DNA from 2 places in the Paenibacillus sp. EB106-06-01-XG199 genome. Region 1 is predicted to be linked to the other one. Evidence: riboswitches for the same ligand, from Rfam matches in the RefSeq annotation. Region 1 holds a riboswitch; the other holds the start of a gene.

Region 1 (5,731 bases):
ATAAAACCTCACCGCTCAGCCGGTTCAGAAACTGCAGAGCTCGCGGATTCTCCGTCTGCTCCAGTACCTGCTGCGGAGTTCCCTGTTCCAGGATCACACCGTTGTCCATCAGGATGATCCGGTCGGCCACATCGGCGGCAAACTTCATCTCATGGGTGACGATTACCATTGTCATGCCTTCAGCCGCAAGCTGTTTGATAACCTTCAGCACCTCGCCCACCAGCTCAGGGTCCAGCGCTGAAGTCGGCTCATCGAACAGCAGCACTTCGGGATCGACCGCCATCGCCCGGGCAATGGCCACACGCTGCTGCTGGCCGCCGGACAGCTGATGGGGATAAGCATCCGCTTTATCACTGAGGCCTACCTTGGCTAGCAGTTCTATTCCCCGCTTCCTGGCTTCCTCCTTGCTGCGTTTCTGTACAGTAACCTGCGCCTCCATTACATTGCCAAGCGCAGTCATATGCGGAAACAGGTTGTAGGACTGAAAAACCATCCCTGTTTTTTGACGGATGGCCATCAGTGTCTTATGAGGAATTTTCCTGTTTTGCGTAAATTCCAGGCTTAATTCCCCCAGCGACAGGCTACCCTGATCCGGTATTTCCAGCAGATTAAAACAGCGAAGGAGCGTTGTTTTGCCGGAGCCGGAGGGCCCGATAATCACCAGAACCTTGCCATGCTCCATGCTGAGCTCGATACCTTTTAACACCTGTAGCGAACCGAAGAATTTGTGCAGGCCGCGAATTTCAATCAAGTGATTTCCTCCTTATCTCGCCGAATAACGGTCAAACCGCTGTTCCAGGGCATTTTGCAGCGCGGACAGCACGGAGCAGAACAGCAGGTAGAATAATGCAGCCTCACTATAGAGCAGCAGCGGTTCGTAGGTGGTCGCCGTGATCTGCTGCGCTGTTTTGAACATCTCTACATACGTAATGCTTGCTGCCAGGGAGGTATCCTTTACGAGACTGATAAAAGAGTTCGACAAGGGCGGAACCGATACACGCGCCGCTTGAGGCAGAATAATCCGCCGCAGTGCCTGCCCCCGGCTCATTCCGACGGAAAAGGCAGCTTCCCATTGGCCTTTATGTATGGACAGGATGGCTGCCCGGACAATTTCCGAAGAATAGGCTCCAACACTGAGTGTAAAACCGATTACAGCGGCTATAAAAGGATCCAGCACAATCCCTGCCGCCGGAAGTCCATAAAAGATAATAAAGAGCTGCACCAGCAGCGGTGTCCCGCGGATTACCCAAACGTAGAACCGGGCGATCAGCTTCGGGATTCTCCATGAGGAGAGACGGAACAGCGCGGTAAAAACAGCTAGCAGCAATCCAAGAGCGAAGGAAACAAGCGCCAGCGGAAGGGTATAAGCCACCCCCGCTTTAAACAGGGGCAGCAGTGAATCCATGAAAATTCCAATTTTCCGGTCATCCATCGTTCAGACATCCTTTTTGGACACTCGGCTGCATCTTCGCACCAGTTCCATTTGTTATTTGGACACATCCGCCCCAAAGTAATTCTCCGATATTTTCAGATAGGTTCCATCGCTCTTCATTTCAGCCAGCGCATCGCTGACAGCATTAACCAGCTCTTCGTTTCCTTTGAGGAAAACTGCCGCACTCTGCGATCCCTCGGCCGTTTCATCCACCTGCTTGATCTTCGCATCGGGTTTTTGCTTCTTTAAGTCAAGATAGGACAAACCGTCATTTACAGTCGCATCAATCCGGCCCGAGGTCAGCAGGTCTATGGCCTGGTTGAAGCCATCCACAGCGACGATCTCCGCACCGTTCTCCCGGGCGATATCGGACAGGTTACTGGTCAGCGATTGACCTGCCTTCTTGCCTTTAAGGTCCGCGAAGGCTGTAATATCCTTGTTATCCTCGCGCACGATCAGCACACCCTTGGAGACGATATACGGCTCAGAGAAATCATATTTCACCTTGCGTTCATCCGTGATCGAAACCTCGTTGAATATCGTATCAAAACGTTTGGCATCCATGCCGGCAAACAGGCCATCCCATTGGGTCTCTACAAATTCGGGTTCCACCCCCAGCCGTTTCGTAATCTCCTTGGCAATCTCCACATCAAAACCGGTAAGCTTGCCCTCTGCATCATGAAAAGTAAACGGAGCATATGTCCCTTCCGTACCAATACGCAGCTTGCCACTCGCTTTAACAGCTTCCAGTGAGTTCTCCCCGGCCGGAGCCGCCGCTCCTTCTGTGGGCGCGGCAGTAGCCGCAGGCGCTGTATTGTTATTATTGCCGCATGCCCCTGCCGCAAGCAGGGTTAGCAGCAGCAGGATAGTCAGACTAAGCTTCTTCATCACATGATCCCCTTTCAAAATCCCTATATTTTCACTGCATGGACACTTGCTTATCTTGCCCAAAAGTACTGCCGCTTCATCAATTTTTTTACATCTTCAGTCCGGATATGGTATATTAATTAGCAATTGCAAATTCAATATTGACCTGTTATTTCACTAGGGGAGTCGGCCGACTGAGACGGAGCTTTAAGCTCCGGACCCTTGGAACCTGATCTGGATCATACCAGCGGAGGGAAGTGGAGCAGAATTGTTCAGCGGAGCCGCACTAAGCTAACTGACTGTGACGTTCAGACCCATTTATTTCCTCCGGAAATGAATGGGTCTTTCTTGTGTTTGCTGTTGCCGCCGATCAGACAAGTATCGTCAAACAAACTACGCCCGTAGGAGGTTTCCACATTCCAATATGCTCACTATAACCAACCTGGCTTATTCGTTTGCAGCGACTAGGAATCCGGTATTCTCCGGTCTTTCAATGACCGTCCGCCAAGGCGAATTCATTTCCGTTGTTGGAGCCAGCGGCTGCGGGAAAAGCACACTGTTCAAAATCATTGCCGGCCTGCTAGAGCCATCCGGGGGTGAAATAACCGTACATGGACGCTGCTCTCCTTCGACACGCCCGCGGCTTGGACAGATCGCTTATATGCCGCAGCAGGATCTGCTGCTGCCTTGGAGGACCGTGCTGGACAATTGCCTGCTTCCCTGGGAGCTGAAGCAGGACTCCAGCCGGCATGAGGCACTCGCCCGGATCCGCGGAATGCTGGACCGCTTTGGCCTTTCCGGCAAGGAAAATGCTTATCCGCAGGAGCTGTCCGGCGGGATGCGCCAGCGGGTCGCCCTGCTGCGCACACTAGCTGCAGGCAACGAACTGCTGCTGCTTGACGAGCCGTTTGGAGCGCTGGACGCGATCACCAAACGGGAGATGCACCGCTGGCTGCTGGAGCTGTGGGGCGGGCTCGATAAGTCCGTTCTGTTCATCACTCATGATCTTGAAGAAGCACTGCTGCTCAGCGACCGGATTTATTTGATGACCGGCGGCTCTGGCGGCGGACTGCAGGAGCTGATCGTCACTTTGCCAAGACCCAGACATTACAAAATGAATTATGAACCGCAGTTTGTTGCCCTGCGGGAGGATTTGGAGCGTAGATTGCATGAGAGCTCTATGGTATAAGAAACAGCTGCGGACTTATGGCCCCTTTCTACTGCTTGTGGGGCTGCTTATTGCGGCATGGGAGATCACAGCACAGCTGAACATGATCCCTTCATTTATTCTCCCGGCGCCAAGTGCAATCTGGACAGCGCTGATTGAAAAGCGGGGGCTGCTGTTCGGAGAGCATTTACCCGCCACGTTGCAGGAGACACTGACCGGGTTTGCCCTCTCGGTTGTTTGCGGAACACTGCTGGGTACCGGCATGCATATGTTCGCTCCGCTCGCCAAAGCACTTTATCCCATGCTGATTATCAGCCAGACCATTCCGCTGATCGCGCTCTCACCTATTTTTATTATGTGGTTCGGCTATACCCTGTGGGGCAAGGTTGCTGTCGTCTTTCTGACTGCCTTTTTCCCGGTTGTGGTAGCCGTCTATGACGGCCTGCGGCAAAGCGGCAGCCTGTACAGAGACCTGCTCCTGACGCTTGGGGCAAACCGCTGGCAGATTCTGCGCAAGACACAAATTCCGCTGGCGCTGCCCTCCTTTTTCTCCGGACTTAAGCTGTCCATCGTCTACTGTGTGATCGGAGCGACGATCGGGGAATGGCTGGGCGGCAGCCGGGGGCTTGGTTATTTCAGCCGCCGGATGGCCGGCAATCTGCAAAGTGCAGAAATGTTCGCCGCCGTTTTGCTGCTGTCCGCTTTGGGTGTAGCCTTGTTTCTCAGTATCGCTGTGCTCGAAAAACTCATTTTGCAGAAAAGAGGATTTTACCGATGACCCATCCTAAGCTGTATCGCAATCATTCCACACATAAGAAAATACACCGCCTTATTCCATACTTCTTCTTGTTATTGTGCCTGCTTACCCTCTTAAGCGGCTGCACCAGCGCAAAAGACCCGGATACCTCCGCCGCTTCTTCAGAGAATTCCAGCGACAAACCACACAAGCTGACTATAATGCTCGACTGGTATCCGAACGCTGTTCATTCCTTCCTGTATGCTGCTCAGCAGAATGGCTATTTTGCCGAAGAAGGGCTTGAGGTGGACATTCAAATGCCGGCGGACAGCAATGATGCTTTGAAGCTTGTCGCCGCAGGCAAAGTCGATCTGGCTCTCAGCTACCAACCACAGGTACTAATGGCGCGGGGTGAAGGAATACCTGTAAAATCTGTCGCAGCGCTCGTAAGGCATCCGCTCAATCATCTTCTGGTCCCCGCAGAGAGCGGGATAACCGGCCCGAAAGAGCTCACAGGCAAAAATGCCGGATACTCCTCCATTCCCTTGTATGAAGCGATGCTCCGGACAATGGTCAAATACGACGGAGGCGATCCAGCTTCACTGAACCTGATTGATGTTGGATTCGATCTTATTCCTGCCCTTTCTACCGGACGCGCAGACGGCATTATCGGCGGATTTATAAATCATGAGGCATTGATATTGGAAAAAGAAGGACACCCCGTCACTTCATTCGATCCGACGGACTACGGAGTACCGGACTATTATGAGCTTGTGCTTGTTGCCAGTGAACAGGGCTTGTTGGATTCTGAGGAGGACTACCGGAGGTTCATGAATGCGGCACGCAAAGGACAGCAATTCGTACAGGAACAGCCTCAGCAGGCACTTGAAATATTGTTTGCACACGAAGACGCTACCGCCCCGCTCGACCAAGCAATCGAGAGAAAAAGTCTGGAAATCCTTCTGCCGCTGATGGATGCAGGAAAACTGCCTTTTGGACAGCAGGAGGAGAAATCCTGGGAGAACGTGCACACGTGGCTGTCCGAGAACGGACTGTTGACCGGAGAAATGGACAGCAAGGAAGCTTTTATTAATCTGTAGGAGCTATATTCTAAGGGCCGAAGTTTAGAGATTCATGTATGGGGACTTTTGTAGGGGACATATATCGTGGACCATTCGTTACGGGAACTAATCCAGAGGTACTTTGAGGAGGACTACTAATGAGTTATTTAGCTAAATTACGTGAAGTCAATCCGCTGGTGCACAACATCACCAACATTGTGGTGGCCAACTTTACCGCCAACGGGCTGCTGGCCCTGGGGGCTTCACCCTTCATGGCTGATGCCCATGAGGAGGTGGCGGACATCGCCGCGATGTCGGGAGCTGTCGTGCTTAACATCGGCACGCTGAACGAGCATGCCATCACCTCGATGGTGCTGGCCGGGCAAGCGGCTGGGCGCCATAAGGTACCGCTGGTGCTGGACCCGGTTGGAGCCGGTGCTACCGCCTACCGCACCGAGGTCACGCAT
Region 2 (5,731 bases), on a different contig from region 1:
TGAGAAAATGGAGCGGAGCTATCTGCCGTTCGCAGCCCATGTCTTATTCCCGCGGGACAAGGATAAAGAAGATTCCTTCCGCCGGTTTTCCCGGGTAAACAATCTGGCCTGCAGGCTGGAAATGACACAGCAATCCGTAAACTTCCGGGTACTCTCGACGGATGTATTCATTTGTCCGTTTCAGCTTGGATTTCTGACCGTAAGAGTCCGCATCGAGGAAGAGAACCTGCCCTTCAGCACAGCGCTGGAATTCGCCGACCGTTTCCGCACACTCGAGGATGTCTCCTACCAGGACAAACATACCTATATCCATTACCAGGACAAAACCTTCGATCAGGTGGAGGATTTTGTGTTCAGGAATCTGGCCGATGGCCTGCAGCCGTTTATGGACCAATCGGAAATTGACGGGGCCTATTTTGAGACACTTCCCTTCTTCGTAGACGAACGAATGCTGGTCCAAGCCTTTTATGGCTTCAACCGGCAGGAGGATGCAGACGAGATCAGCGTGGAGCTGCGTTACCGCGCCTCCCAGCTGGATGGGCTGAATCTGTACGGAAAACCCTATATCAGCGCCAGCGATCCCGAGTATATCGAAGAGTACTGCCAGGCACATTCGTACAACCGCTGGGGGCCGGATACCTACTATATGACCAACGAGCAGACTTTCTGCTGCCTGAGCCGGGCCGAACCGGAGGTAGCCACTCCACTGGTCAATCAGATGTACGGGCAGTATTACTACGGGCTGCTCCTTAGTATTTTCCACAAAATCGTCCTGTTGAAGCTTTCCAATCTCCACTCCCGGCTGCGTATCAACCACGATTATGATCAAATTGAGAATCTGATCTTCCTGATTAACAAGTTTTCGGCCAAGTTTTATTTTCTGGAGCTGATTTCACAGTCGCAGGGCCGGGAGATCTTCATCCAGCTGCGCAAAGTATACGGCAATGATGCCCTCTTTGATGAAGTCAAAATGACCCTGAACGACCTGTTCCAGTACCAGGAGAAATTCCAGGCTAAACGCCGGGATACGCTGCTGATGATTCTGACTGTCTTTACAGTGGTGAGCGGCATCTACGGGATGAACCAGGTTATTGAAGACTTGAAGGGACGCATTGAATGGAGCAAAATGCTGGAATACTCTCCTTTTGAATATTTGGCACTGCTGCTCACCTTCACCGGGATCCTCGTCAGCATCCTCCTGACGCTGAAAGAGCTGTGGAACGGAATCCGCAGCCGCCGCAGAAAAAGATTTTATACCAAGGATTGATAAGCTTCCGGAAACTATCATGAGCGCCGGGGCGGAACCGGGGAAGCTGCTGCTGCCGGAGCTGCACGGAACGAAATTTCCGCCGAACAGGAAGTTCTTTCCCGCGAGACGGCCAGTGAATTGATCGGCTGCGTGCAGCAGATGGGCGAACCGGACCGCAGCCTGTTTCTGCGCAGATATTTCCTCTATGAGAGCCTTGATCAGCTTGCGCAAACCTTCAGTCTCAGTAAAAAGGCAGTCGAAAGCCGCTTATACCGTTGCCGGACGCTGCTCAAGCAGGCGCTAGGCCTGTCTGAGAGTCAGGGAAAGGAGGCGCAACATGGCCAAAGACATGAAAATTGAGGAACAGCGCCTGTTCGGAATGATTGATTCTATGAACTTCAGTGATGCGGAACTTGCCTTAGGTGTACTGCCGGAGATTAACCAAGGTCCGCACCTGGCAGACGAAGAGGAGACAGCTTCGCTCGCCCGCATCAAAGCACGTACACTTGCCCGTCTGGAGCCTGAAGCCGCTGTCCACACCGTCCGTTCCTTCGCCCGGAGATCCCGGAGGCGGAATATCTTCGCGGCCGCAGCAGCGGTAATACTCATTGCTGCCGGTATGCTCGCCTTCTCTCCTGAGGTACAGGCCGGGTTAAGAAAGGCGCTGAGTTTCCTTCCTGGCTTCGGCACCGTCGTGGAGAACAGCCCCGGTGACCGGATCTATGTGCTGGGCAAATCCTATGATATTGCTCTGGGGGACGGAAGTCTGACCGTAGATGCCGTTCTCCTGCAAGAGCTTGGCGGGAGTATTACGCTTCGCGGCCGGAAAGTCCCTGAAGTCAGCGAATTTGAGGCAAATATCGGCGGCAACCGCTATACTTTCACCTCTTACATGCGTTCGTCCTCGGAGAGTGAGTGGTACGGCAGCTACAGTTCAACTCAACCGCTGCAACTGAAGAAGAATAATCTTCTAACCCTGCATCTGGTCGGCACAACCGTTGGTCCGTTACAGCTCACCGCTCCGAAGACAGCTGAGGAGCTCGGGGAACTCGGCGCAAGCGATATACAGCAGGATGTGCGGATTACTGCTTTTCCGGTGGACCTTGGCGGCGGGCTTGTCCGTGTCCAGTTATTGCCCACTCTGACGGCGGAATCCGGGCTGACTGTCCATGCTTACGGACTGGAGCCGCTGGTCCCTGGATCAGGTCTCTATATAGAGAACGCAGCAGGAGAAAAGGCGGCACTGGAGCAGCCTGAATCCATGTCCTATCCTTCCGACTTCCGGTTTCATGAGACTGCCGGGGCGGGCGCTTGGCCTTATACGGTCTTCATTCCTTATATTGAAGTTTCAGATCATGACGCTGTATCTGCAGAAGTAGAGATTCCGCTGCCTGATATCGGCCAGGAGCAAATGCTCCACACACGCGCGGAAATCGCGGGCTTTCCGGTAGAGTTCACCCGCATTGAACGTACCGGCGAGACGGCTGCCAGCGTCGATGTGAATGTGAATTTCAATGCCGCAAAGCTGCGGACGCTGAAGCATTTTCTTATTCGCTATCCGGGGCAGGCGGACAACAGCTCGTTCTCTTGGGTGAATACGGACCAGACCTACGGCGTGATGAAGACCCTCCATTTAGAAACAAAACCCGGGGAGGATAAGCTGCGTTTTAAGCTGTCCGAGCCGCATTTTCTGCTCAAAGGGCCGTGGCGCCTGCCGCTGAAGCTTGATAGCTAAGCAGAGTTGCTACTGGACAACTATGGAGCAGGCGTCTATAATACACCGTAAGAACACAGCAATACCTATAACTTCATAGTACCAGGGGTGCTGGAATTGGCCGGCTGAGATTGTATCCCACAAGATACTGACCCTTATACCTGATCTGGATAATGCCAGCGTAGGAATCGTCAATCGCTTACGGCCGTTTATGGCCCAAGCCACAACCTTGCGCAAGTAACTGGTGTCCCGATTCTCGGGGCACCTTTTTTGTATGGGACTATTCAGAATTTGGAAGACTAGGGTTGCTGGAAGGAGAGAAGAAGAGAAATGGGAGTCACAAAAGTATTAAAGCTCAGCCTCACCTGCATGCTGGTCTTTGCCATTGCCGGATGCGGCAATAGCAATGGGAACTCCGGGGGGAATGCGGCAGAGACTGCCGGGAACAGCACCGCTGCTCCTGAAACCACTGCCGGGGCAGCAACGGACGCTCCGAAGGAGCTGACCAAGGTCAAGGTCGCGCTGGACTGGACGCCGAATACGAATCATACCGGGCTTTATGCGGCAAAAGAGCTGGGCTATTACGAAGAGGAAGGGCTGGATGTTGAAATCGTGCAGCCGGGCGCTGCCGGTTCCGACACGATGGTTACCTCGGGCGAAGCCGCTTTTGGCATCAGTGCCCAAGAGGCACTGACGCTGGCCCGCCTGCAGAAGGTGCCGCTTGTGTCCATCGCCGCTATCATTCAGCATAATACCTCCGGGTTCGCTGCACCGAAAAACCGCAATATTAAGACACCGAAGGATTTCGAAGGCAAAACCTACGGCGGCTGGGGTTCCCCTGCCGAAGAAGCGGCCATGAAAGCCATTATGGACCCCGAAGGCGGAGATGTGAAAAAGGTGAAGCTGGTGAACATCGGTGAAGCGGACTTCTTCACCGCCGTGAAACGCGACATTGATTTTGCCTGGATCTTCTATGCCTGGACCGGGATTGAAGCGGAGCTGCGCGGAGAACCGCTCGACATGCTCTACCTCAAGGATTATGCACCCCAGCTCGATTACTACACGCCGGTACTGACTACGAGCGAGAAGGAAATTGCCGAACATCCGGAGCTGGTGAAGGCTTTCCTTAAGGCTACCTCGAAAGGTTATCAATACGCCATTGATCAGCCGGAGGAAGCCGCAGCCATTCTTTCCAAAGCTGTTCCTGAGCTGGACCCCAAGCTGGTCCTGGCCAGCCAGAAATGGCTCAGCCCGAAATACAAGGATGATGCCGTCCGCTGGGGCGAGCAGAAGAGCGAGGTCTGGCAGGATTACGCCGACTGGATGTATGGCCTGAAGCTGCTCGATCAGCCGCTGGATGTTCCAAGCACATTTACGAATGAGTTTTTGCCAGCTAACTGATTAAGGATGAAGTGATTTAAACTGAGAGGATTGATATATTGTGGCCAATACATTGCTAAGCATTCAGGTAATTCCCAAAACTCCGAACAACGAGGATTCGATTCCTTACGTGGACAAAGCCATCGAAGTGATTCAGAAATCCGGTGTAAAACATCAGGTTAACCCGCTGGAGACCACGATGGAGGGCGACATCACCGAGCTGCTTGAGGTTGTGCGCCAGATGCATGAAGCGCTGATTGCCGCAGGCAGTCCGAGCGTCATCTCCCAGATCAAAATCGCCCATAACCCGAATGGAATCAGCATGGACAAACTGACGGAGAAATACCGGCCGTGAGATCGTATTGGAAACAGATTTGGCCGCCCCTTGTGGCGGTCGTCTTTTTTCTGGGGTTATGGCAAGTTTCGGTATCCCTGTTCCATATCGAGTCATGGATCCTTCCCAGCCCAAGCGATATCGCCCGGGAAACCTCGGGCAATGCTTCCGGCATTTGGGCACATACAGCGGCTACGCTGCGCCTTACCCTGATCGGCTTCCCCATCGGCACAGGCGTGGGTCTTATTGTTGCCCTGCTGCTGCATCTGCTGCCTTGGCTCAAGAGAGCTCTCTACCCGCTGCTCATTCTCAGTCAGAATGTGCCCTCGATTGCGCTCGCGCCGCTGCTGATTATCTGGTTCGGCTTCGGGCTGCTGCCGAAGGTTGTCCTGATTACACTTGTCTGCTTCTTCCCGGTTTCAGTCGCCGCCATGGGCGGCCTGATGCAAAGCGACCGGACCATGCTGAACTATATGAAGATGGCCGGCGCGAACAAATGGCAGATCTTCACCAAGCTGGAGCTTCCGGGCTCCCTGCCCGCCCTGTTCTCGGGGCTTAAAATTTCGGCCACCTACGCCGTAATGGGCGCTGTTGTCGCGGAATGGATCGGAGCTGACAAGGGCATCGGCTACTACATGCTGCTGCAAAAATCCGCTTACCGCACAGACCGCGTATTCGTCGCCATTGCCATCATCGTGCTGCTCAGTCTTGTGCTGTTCGCACTTATCGCGCTGCTGGAGAAATGGCTGGTGCGCTGGAAGCCGCGCAAAAGTTCCTAGAAAAGGAGGATGGCCGACAATGCCGCATATTACAGATAACCCGCCATCCGGCACTGAAGCAGCCGGCATTCCTGAAGCCAGGACCTTACCGCCTGCACTTGAGGTAAAAGGAATCTCCAAAACCTTCACCCACCGCCGCCGCGAAACCCGCGTGCTGGATAACGTATCCCTTACAGTGCGGCCGCAGGAATTCGTCTCGATTGTCGGACCCTCAGGCTGCGGAAAAAGCACTTTATTCCATATTATCGGGGGCCTGGAGCTGCCGGATGCCGGAA

What was found. A riboswitch is a leader RNA that binds a small molecule or an ion and turns the genes downstream of it on or off. The one in region 1 is predicted to bind thiamine pyrophosphate.
Region 2: linked by a shared signal. The riboswitch ahead of AC3WT9_RS24380 (ABC transporter substrate-binding protein) and the one ahead of AC3WT9_RS07885 (ABC transporter ATP-binding protein) in region 1 are both predicted to bind thiamine pyrophosphate.

What each region holds. Positions count from the first base shown of each region.
Region 1 is NZ_JBYTDQ010000002.1:433,987-439,717, forward strand. Features, by position in the region: gene AC3WT9_RS07870 (amino acid ABC transporter ATP-binding protein) at 1-751, opposite strand, end outside; gene AC3WT9_RS07875 (amino acid ABC transporter permease) at 764-1,432, opposite strand; gene AC3WT9_RS07880 (amino acid ABC transporter substrate-binding protein) at 1,487-2,320, opposite strand; TPP riboswitch at 2,469-2,572, shown strand; gene AC3WT9_RS07885 (ABC transporter ATP-binding protein) at 2,724-3,488, shown strand; gene AC3WT9_RS07890 (ABC transporter permease) at 3,469-4,245, shown strand; gene AC3WT9_RS07895 (ABC transporter substrate-binding protein) at 4,242-5,303, shown strand; gene thiM (hydroxyethylthiazole kinase) at 5,423-5,731, shown strand, end outside.
Region 2 is NZ_JBYTDQ010000007.1:243,246-248,976, forward strand. Features, by position in the region: gene AC3WT9_RS24365 (hypothetical protein) at 1-1,267, shown strand, start outside; gene AC3WT9_RS24370 (hypothetical protein) at 1,388-1,609, shown strand; gene AC3WT9_RS24375 (hypothetical protein) at 1,587-2,984, shown strand; TPP riboswitch at 3,058-3,168, shown strand; gene AC3WT9_RS24380 (ABC transporter substrate-binding protein) at 3,294-4,364, shown strand; gene AC3WT9_RS24385 (thiamine-binding protein) at 4,405-4,698, shown strand; gene AC3WT9_RS24390 (ABC transporter permease) at 4,695-5,456, shown strand; gene AC3WT9_RS24395 (ABC transporter ATP-binding protein) at 5,476-5,731, shown strand, end outside.